DNA from 4 places in the Streptomyces sp. NPDC005402 genome. Region 2 is predicted to be linked to each of the others. Evidence: riboswitches for the same ligand, from Rfam matches in the RefSeq annotation. Region 2 holds a riboswitch; each other region holds the start of a gene.

Region 1 (2,188 bases), on a different contig from region 2:
CCGGGGGATCGGCCACCGTGTGGACCGCCCCCTGGACAGAACCGAGAGTAAATTGTTTCTGAACTGAACAAAGACGCCCCCGCAGCGGCCCATGAAAAAACCCCGCCCCGGTGCGTACGGGGGAACACGCACCGGAGCGGGGAGCCCGTGGGGACGGGGGGGGACCCTCACGAGGCCTTCATCCTGAAGGACACGGCTGTGAGGGCCCTGTGGTTCAGCTGGGCCTTACTTCAGGTGCAGCTGCTGGCCCGGGAAGATGAAGTCGGCATCGTCGATGATGTCCTTGTTCAGCTTGAACAGCTTCTGCCAGCCGCCCTTGACCTTGTGCTTCTCGGCGATCGAGCTGAGGGTGTCACCCTTGACGACCTTGTACTCGCCGTCGCCCTTCTTGACCTTCTTGCCGGTCGGGGTGGTGACGGTCTTCTTGGCGGCCGGACGGTCGGTCGAACGCGAGGCGCTCTGCTCGTCGGTCGAACGGGTGCTGGTGCCCGAGTTCGAGGAGCTGGAGTTCGAGCTGGAGGAGGACGAGCTGCTGCCGCCGTTGTAGCCGGCGCTGGACAGGCCCGTGCCGCAGACCGGCCAGGCACCCTTGCCCTGGGAGGCGAGGACCTTCTCGGCGACGGCGATCTGCTGCGACTTGCTGGCCTGGTTGGCCTGCGCGGCGTACTGCGTGCCGCCGTACGCGGCCCAGGTGGAGGCCGAGAACTGCAGGCCGCCGTAGTAGCCGTTACCGGTGTTGATGGACCAGTTGCCGCCGGACTCGCACTGGGCGACGGTGTCCCACTCGGAGGCGGTGGCGGCGGAGGCGTTGCCGGCCGCCATCAGCGGGGCGGCGATGGCGACACCGGTGACACCGGCGAGCGCGGCGGCGCGGGTGGCCTTGGACGGACGGCGGTGCTTGCCCTTGCCGGAAAACAGCATGGTGGATCCCCTCACCGACGCCTGCGAGGTGAGCTGTCGGGTTCGGGCCGGTTGAGTTGCCCGGTCGCACACCTCGCGGTGCGCGACTTAACCCCAAGCCGGTCCAGCGTGAACTGCTGGGTCCGGCACTTACCTTGGGTCCCCCGCTCCTGCCTACGGCGCTTGACGCGACGACTGTTCCCGTACGGCCGCTGGCAGGATTCGGCGTTGCGACAGACGGGGCTCGGGTTGCCGAGCGGTCACGACCGTAGACACGCGATCGGCGGAATTTCAAAGACGATCAGGGCTTCTGAGACTCATCCCACACTTTCACCAAAGTGGACATTCAGTGCGAAGTGTGACGTGAACTCCCGCTGCTTTTCAGGCCTTTTCGGCCCTATTCAGCCCCTGTGTCGAGCGTCTGACCGGCGACGATGTTGCTCGGGTCGGCCCCGATACGGTCCTTGTTCTCGGCATAGAGGGCACGCCATCCGCCGTCGAGGCCAAGGGAGTCGGCGATGGAGACGAGGGAGTCGCCCTCCTGGACGGTGTAGGTGGCGGCGTGCCGGCCGGCCGAGGGCGAGGCCGTGCTCTTCGTCGCACTTTCCTCGGCGCTGCCGCCGCGATGCTTGCCGGAACCCAGGGCGCCGACGTCCACGAGGGCCGAAGAGCTACCCTCCTGCCACGACTTGTCCGCTTCGCCCTCTTCCGGGCTCACCACGGGCGAGCTGCCGGAAGGCCGCGCGTCCTTCGTGGCGGAGTCCTTGGATTCCGAAGAGTTCTTTTTGTCCGACTTGGCGGCACCGTCGTCGTCGCCGGAGGGAGTGGCCGACGGCGAGGGCGTCGCGGACGAACCGTCCAGTGCGTCGAGCAGACCGGAAGACTCCTCGGAGCCCGAGGAGTTGGAGGAACCGGACGAACCAGACGAGTCGGATGTGGCGGACGAGCCGGAAGCCGAGGCCGAGGGCGTACCGCTCCCGACGCCCGTGTCGACGTCCGCCGAACTCGAGTCCTTGCTGAGACCGCCGAGCAGACCGCAGGTCGGCCACGCGGCGATGCCCTGGTCGTCGAGGAGCTTCTCGGCCACGGCTATCTGCTGGCTGCGGCTGGCCAGGTCCGCGGTCTCGGCGTATTCGAGGCCGCCGTACTTCTCCCAGTTCTCCTGGGACATCTGCAGGCCGCCGTAGTAGCCGTTGCCGTCGTTCGCGCTCCAGGAGCCGCCGCTCTCGCACTCCGCGACGTGGTCCCAGGTGGTGCCGGTGGCGGCACTCGCCCCGGTCGCTCCGAG
Region 2 (2,188 bases):
CGGGGTGAGGCGCTCGCGGTGGCCGCGGGGGCGAGGGCGGCCAGGGCGGCGCCGGCGGCGAGGACTCCGAAGGCTCTACGCGTGGTCGTCATGGCGGACGGTTCCTTCCGTGAAGGGGGTGAACTCCAAAAGCCCTTAGAAAGCGCTTGCGCAGCTACGGAGTTCACTCTGCCCCGCCCCTCGCTCACCTGTCGACGCTCCGAGCAGGCCCGCCACAAGAACGCAACGAAGTGATCATGACGGCGCGGACAGGCACAGTCGATCTCATGCCCTGCGCGGGGAAACACCGAAGGCCGGACCCGGGGATCGGGGTCCGGCCTTCGGTGGCACAGGAGGGCGTCGTCAGCCGACGGCGACGCCCTTGGAGCGGAGGTAGGCGACCGGGTCCACGTCGGAGCCGTAGTCCGGCGTGGTACGGATCTCGAAGTGCAGGTGCGGGCCGGTCACATTGCCCGTCGCGCCGGAGAGGCCGATCTGCTGACCCTCGCTCACGGTCTGGCCGGCCGAGACGGAGAGCTGGGACAGGTGGGCGTACTGCGCGTAGTAGCCGTCGTTCAGCTTGATGACGACCTGGTTGCCGTAGGCGCCGCCCCAGCCCGCGGAGACGACCGTGCCCGCGGCCACGGCCTTGAGCGAGGTGCCGGTAGGGACGACGAAGTCGACGCCGGTGTGGTAGCCGCTGGACCACATGCTGCCCGCGACGCGGTAGCCGGTGCCGATCGTGGCGCCGCTGACCGGGAGGGTGTAGCCGCTGGAGCTGCTGGTCGTGTCGGAGCTCTGGGTGGCGGCCGTCGAGTTCGAGGACGACTTCTTCGGCTCCGCCTTCTCGGTCTTCGCCGAGGACGAGGAGGAGGACCCGGTCTTCGCCGTGCTCGCCTTGGCCTTCTTGCCGATCGAGAGCTTCAGGCCCGGGTGGATCAATGACGGGTCGTCGCCGATGGCCGCACGATTGTCGGCGTAGAGCTTCTTCCAGCCACCGCTGACGTTCTGTTCGTCGGCGATCTTCGAGAGATAGTCGCCGACCCGCACCGAATAGGTGCGCACGGTCGAGGTTTTCGCGCCCTTCTTGGCAGCCGTCTTTTCGGCGGACTTCTCGGCTGCCTTCTGCGTGACCGGAAGCGACTGAACGGCCTTTTCCGACACGGACTGAGGGGTGGCGGCGTGAGCGCCGGTGGCCCCCATGAGCGGCAGCGCGAGCGCGGCTCCTCCGGTGCCGGCGACGGCGATCGAGCGGGCGAAGCGCTGGGTCTTCGGGCGGCGGTGCTTACCCTTCGCGGGCATGACGAATTCCTCTCCGGCGCCTGCGAGGTGAGCTGTCGGGTGCGGGCTGGAGATGCCCGGCCGCGCCGAGACGCGACTAAACCCCAAGCCGTTCCGGAGACCGGAACAGGCGGAAATACCTGTGGGTCCCCCGCTCCTGCCGTGCACGGGTGAGTGAGTGTGGGGAATCCGTTCGGCGGCAGGATTGGGCGTCCGACCGGATCGGTGGCGAACGTAAACGAGCAAGACGCAAAGGGACAAGCGAGAGGTTGCCTGTATATGCGTTTCTCTTGATCCCGTACGAGAATTACCCGTCACCCTGCGTGAATCGGACGCCCTTCATCCATCCAATTCCCCTTGACCGGCCTGCGAATTACGTGAACATGACGGGCGACACACCGTCACCGATATGACGCTCCTCACGTCACGAATTCACAGGCCCCCTCATCCCGGAAGGAGTGGGAAGGAATCTATCAATTCGGACAGAAGCCCTAGATGCGACGCAGTCGGATAACCGTCGCATCAAGGTCTCCCCGCAAACCGGTACGAAGTCCGTGATGCAGCAATACGGCACCTCGGTGAACTTCGCCCGTTTCGGGGCATTCATACGATGCCGTCGGGTCGAGTCCCCGCAGCCGCAGCGAGGGGACGGGCTCGCCGTACTTCTGCGCCTGAAGCCAGGCGAGGACGACGGTCTCGTCCCCGAGGACGTACTGCACCGCGCTCAGCCCGCCCTGTGGAGGCCGCAGCCGGTAGAGGTCGCCGCGCTGCACCAGGGGCCGGATCTTCTTGTAGAGATCCACCCACCGACCCGCCTCGGCGAGTTCGTCCTCGGTCCACTCCGAGAGGTCACCGCCGACTCCGAGCACCCCGGCCATCGCGCTCACGAACCGGAACCGCAGCGAGCTCACCCGGCCGTTGAGCTGGA
Region 3 (2,188 bases), on a different contig from region 2:
GAGTACGAGTCGGCCGTGTCGATGAAGTTGCCGCCGGCCGCGGTGTACGCGTCGAGGACGGCGAAGGACGTGGGCTCGTCGGCGGTCCAGCCGAAGACGTTGCCGCCGAGGGCGAGCGGGAAGACCTCGAGGTCGGAGGAGCCGAGCTTGCGAAGGGAAGTCATGCCATACGTCAACGCCCGCGCCGGACGCCGGTCTTCCGCTACGGCCGCAAAGTCCTCGCAAACAACCGGAATCAGTTGCTCCGAAGCACCGGCAGCCCTGACGTCGGGGGGACGTCGTCAGGGCTGCCGGAGTTCGCGGGACTTCGCGGGAATGCTCAGGACCTCGCGGGAGGCCTCAGGGGGTGAGCCCCTTGCCGTGCAGCCACGCCATCGGGTCGATCCCGTCGGCCGAACCGCCCGGGTGGACCTCCAGGTGCAGGTGCGCGCCGGTCACGTTGCCCGTGGCGCCCACGCGGCCGATGACGTCACCGGTGCCGACCTTCTGGCCGACGCTGACGCTGATCGAGGACTGGTGGCAGAACCACAGCTCGGTGCCGTCGTCGAGGGTGAGGATCGTGCGGTAGCCGTAGGAACCGGCCCAGCCGGCCTCGGTGATGGTGCCGCTGTGGATCGCCTTGATGAGCGTGCCCGTGGGCGCGGCGAAGTCGAGGCCCGTGTGGTAGCCGGAGGACCACAGCGAACCGGCCTGACCGAAGGTCGAGGTGATGGTGTACGACGAGGTCGGCAGCGTGTACTGCTTGGCGAGCTCGGCCAGGCGCGCGGCCTCGGCCTTCTTCGCGGCCGCCTCCTCCGCCTTCTTCTTCGCGGCGGCGGCCTTCTCCTGAGCGTCCTTCTCCGCCTTGGCGGCGGCCGCGTCGGCCTCCTTCTGGGCGGCGGCCGCGACGGCCTGGGCGGCCTTGGTGTCGAGCTGGTCCTGCTGCACCTCGGCCTGGGCCAGGATGCGCGAGCGCAGCGCCTCACCGGCGTCCGACGTCCCCTGGGCGGTGTCGGTGGTGGTGGCGCCGACGCTGCTGAAGGCGCTCGTGTCGTCCGCGGCGGTGTCGGAGTCCTCAGAGATGAGCGAGCCCACGTTGGGCAGGTCCGGCATGGAGATGGAGACCGGCGGCTTGCCGGTGTTCGCGCTGGCCATCCCGCCCGCGCTGACGGCGGCTATGACGCCGACGCCCAGAACGGTGGAGCTACGGGCGAATCCCCCGCCACGCTGCTTGGCGACGCGGTGCCGGCCTCGTACAGGAGCGAGGGAGTCCGCGGTCGGGTTCCACTCGCCGAGCGGGGCCTCGTCGTCGGCACGGTAGCCGCCGTACACGAGGGTGTCGCTGGGTACGTACGGCGCCTCGGGGGCAGGCGGGTTGGACGCCACGTGGGCGCGCTCCTTTCCTTCCTTCTCGCCTACCGGGTTAGCTGACGGGTTCGGAGCAGGAAGGTCTCCTACGCGCGTATACCCGCCGTGCTGCCACGGCGGAGTACGAGCGATTCACCCCAAGTTGGTGGTTCCCCGGTTCCCTTGCGGAATTCGGCGCGTGAGCACGGAGCCGTCTCTTGTGACGGCTGGGACGACCGCGCTGCGTTATCGAACGTTAATAGACCCGGGGGCCCGATTCCAAGCTGTTCCGCTTGATCGTTAACGAAATCCCGCAGGACTTACGGCCCATGAACGGTTAAAAACGGGCGAGTTGACCTTGCCTCAGGCGTCACACAGGCATTGACGGTATGTCATTTGTTATGCGGAGGGCGGTCATCCGATCACCCCACGTCACGAAGACGTCGTACGGCGAGCAGTGCGCCGGGGTGAGGTGGTCAGAGCGCGCAGGCGAGCCGAGTGACCGACGGGGGGAAACACTCAGGGCCGGAGTCCATTAAATGGATTCCGGCCCTGAGCCTTGAGTAGCGGGGACAGGATTTGAACCTGCGACCTCTGGGTTATGAGCCCAGCGAGCTACCGAGCTGCTCCACCCCGCGTCGTTGTGTGACCAGCATACGTCATCCGCGGGGTGGTTCGCGCCAGGGTTGTTTCTCGGGCCCGGTTGCCCGCGTGGCGGCGTAGCGTGGCGCCCCTCACGCGAACGAGGAGGGGCCCATGGCGGCAGCCGACGAGCGACCGGTGGAGATCGGCAAGCGGGACATCCCGCTGTCCGGCGGCCGGACGCTGCGGGTGACGGAGTTCGGCAATGGCAGCATCCGGC
Region 4 (2,188 bases), on a different contig from region 2:
GTCCCGCCCGCCGGACCAGTCGGGGGAGCAGGCCCCACAGGCCCAGACACACCAGCAGGGTCGCCGCGCCCGCGGCCACTCCGCCGGCCCGGCCTGTGGTCACGTCCACGACGAGCAGTACGGAGCCGGTGAACGCGAGCACCAGAACCCCCATGCCGACCGTGGCGAGCCGGGAGGAGACCTGCGCGATGCGGGCCTTGGCGCCGCGTTGGAAGAGCGAGTGGTGCAGGGCCGCCGGTGCGGTGAACAGGGCCGCCGCGACGACCGCCAGCAGCAGCGTGGTGACGTACGTGCTGCGCTGGAAGGTGTCGAGGGACGGGAAGCGCTGGGTGAAGGCCAGGGCCAGCAGAAAGGCGAAGAGGATCTGCACCCCGGTCTGGGTGACGCGCAGTTCCTGGAGCAGCTCGCCGAAGTTGCGGTCGGCGCGCTCCAGCGGGGTCTCGTAGCGGGCGGTGCAGGGGCGGTGGTCGGCCATGCGGGCGCGGATAACCAGCTGAGCGCGTGTCACGCGCCCCCGGGAGCCCGAGGGGGCGGCGGGAGGTCAGGTCGCCGCCGCCCCCTCGGGGGCGTCACTTGACCCGGCCGTACCAGACGCTCTTCGTCCAGATCTTCTGCAGCCTCACCACGTCCCCGGTCTTCGGGGCGTGCCAGATCTTTCCCTTCCCGGCGTAGATGCCGACGTGGTAGACGTTCGAACCCGAGTGGAAGAACACCAGGTCGCCGGCCTTGCGGCTGCCCGAGCCGATGTGGCGGGTCTTGTTGTACTGCTGGGCCGCCGTGCGCGGGAGCTTCTTGCCCGCCTTCTTGAACGAGTACAGCGTGAGCCCCGAGCAGTCGAAGCGGCGGGGTCCTGTGGCGCCGTACTTGTACGGCGAGCCCTTCTTGGAGGCCGCTACCTTGAGCGCCTTCGTCGCCGGCGTCGCGGCGGCGGCGTCGGCTGCGACGCCCGGCACCACGACGGAGCCGCCCACGGCGGCGATGGCGAAGGCCGAGGCCGTACCGGCCCGGACCATCAGCGACGGGACACGATTGAGCGCAGTCATGCGCAACCCTTCGTCAGCCGCCTGTGAAGGATGACCTGTCGGATTCGGGCTGGCGAAGTTGCCCGGCCGCTGACGCGGCTTCACCCCAAGGGATGCTCGGCCCGGCCATGGCGTGACCGTTCCGGCGACCCGTCGTGCTTGGGTCCTCCACTCCTGCCGATCCACTCCTGTCGACCGGTCATCCGGGCGGCGGCAGGACTCGGCGTCCGCCCGGATCGCCCCGCCGTTGTGGCGGGGGCTTGTCGTCAGTCAGGGATCTTGGCGCACGGATGTCCCAAAAACCCAATGGAACCGGGGATTTGTGTTGTTACTCACCACTCACCCGTTCGGGTGGACACATGAGCGTTCGAAGAGGCGTCGAGGGGTCCGCTGCCCCCTCGACCAGCACAGGAACTCCTCATCCCCCACCTGAAACACGCGCATTGCGCAACCCGGACGGGCGCGAAAAAGGACTCGCGCCTCCTGCAAACGGCGGTACGTCTTTTGGTCCGTTTCAACCGAGCTCCGGACGCCCCGTCAGACCCGTGGAACGTCCGGAGTCACAGCCGGCGCGTCAATGCGTCAATTGCCGGGTTCGGGCGGCACGGTGACCCTGGCCGTACGCCGCTCTCCGTCCAGGACCCGCAGGGCCCGCGCCAGCGTCGCGGCGTGCAGTTCGCGCTCACCCCGGCCGTGCATCAGCACGAGCGCGTCCCGCAGCTCGGCCGCCCTGCTCACCAGCGCCTGCGCCGCGCGCAGTCCGCCGTAGGTGTCCTCGCGCCGGGCCGGGTTGATCCGGCCCAGCAGGTCGACCACGTCGAGATAACGGTCGATCAGCTCGCCCTCGGCGCGTGTGAGCGCGGGCAGCGGTGGAAGGTCCGGCACCATCGAGGGCTCACCTCGCGCCCGGAGCGGAGTGCGAGGACTTGCGGCTCGGGACGATCGCGTCCACCAGGCCGTAGTCCAGGGCGCCCTGCGCGTCCAGGATCCTGTCCCGCTCGATGTCCGCGCTCACCTGCTCGGAGCTGCGCCCGGTGTGCCGGACCAGCATCTGCTCCAGGCGGCCCCGCACCCGGATCAACTCCTCGGCCTGGATGGCCAGATCGCCGGCCTGCCCCTGCACCGGCTCGCTCAGCGCGGGCTGGTGGATCACCACCCGGGCGCCC

The links. A riboswitch is a leader RNA that binds a small molecule or an ion and turns the genes downstream of it on or off. The one in region 2 is predicted to bind cyclic di-AMP.
Region 1: it holds a riboswitch for cyclic di-AMP, as region 2 does, so the genes downstream of both, ABZT02_RS15670 (transglycosylase family protein) here and ABZT02_RS18510 (LysM peptidoglycan-binding domain-containing M23 family metallopeptidase) in region 2, are expected to answer to the same signal.
Region 3: it holds a riboswitch for cyclic di-AMP, as region 2 does, so the genes downstream of both, ABZT02_RS38060 (M23 family metallopeptidase) here and ABZT02_RS18510 (LysM peptidoglycan-binding domain-containing M23 family metallopeptidase) in region 2, are expected to answer to the same signal.
Region 4: it holds a riboswitch for cyclic di-AMP, as region 2 does, so the genes downstream of both, ABZT02_RS38620 (NlpC/P60 family protein) here and ABZT02_RS18510 (LysM peptidoglycan-binding domain-containing M23 family metallopeptidase) in region 2, are expected to answer to the same signal.

Annotation. Positions count from the first base shown of each region.
Region 1 is NZ_JBEXFB010000007.1:113,838-116,025, forward strand. Features, by position in the region: gene ABZT02_RS15670 (transglycosylase family protein) at 226-921, opposite strand; cyclic di-AMP (ydaO/yuaA leader) riboswitch at 925-1,092, opposite strand; gene ABZT02_RS15675 (transglycosylase family protein) at 1,298-2,188, opposite strand, start outside.
Region 2 is NZ_JBEXFB010000008.1:307,719-309,906, forward strand. Features, by position in the region: gene ABZT02_RS18505 (DUF6250 domain-containing protein) at 1-92, opposite strand, end outside; gene ABZT02_RS18510 (LysM peptidoglycan-binding domain-containing M23 family metallopeptidase) at 343-1,281, opposite strand; cyclic di-AMP (ydaO/yuaA leader) riboswitch at 1,286-1,443, opposite strand; gene ABZT02_RS18515 (alpha-galactosidase) at 1,752-2,188, opposite strand, start outside.
Region 3 is NZ_JBEXFB010000028.1:22,244-24,431, forward strand. Features, by position in the region: gene ABZT02_RS38055 (aldo/keto reductase) at 1-164, opposite strand, end outside; gene ABZT02_RS38060 (M23 family metallopeptidase) at 340-1,365, opposite strand; cyclic di-AMP (ydaO/yuaA leader) riboswitch at 1,377-1,534, opposite strand; tRNA gene ABZT02_RS38065 (tRNA-Met) at 1,891-1,964, opposite strand; gene ABZT02_RS38070 (hypothetical protein) at 2,083-2,188, shown strand, end outside.
Region 4 is NZ_JBEXFB010000029.1:27,345-29,532, forward strand. Features, by position in the region: gene ABZT02_RS38615 (DUF6328 family protein) at 1-475, opposite strand, end outside; gene ABZT02_RS38620 (NlpC/P60 family protein) at 570-1,043, opposite strand; cyclic di-AMP (ydaO/yuaA leader) riboswitch at 1,047-1,258, opposite strand; gene ABZT02_RS38625 (hypothetical protein) at 1,605-1,910, opposite strand; gene ABZT02_RS38630 (ATP-dependent Clp protease proteolytic subunit) at 1,918-2,188, opposite strand, start outside.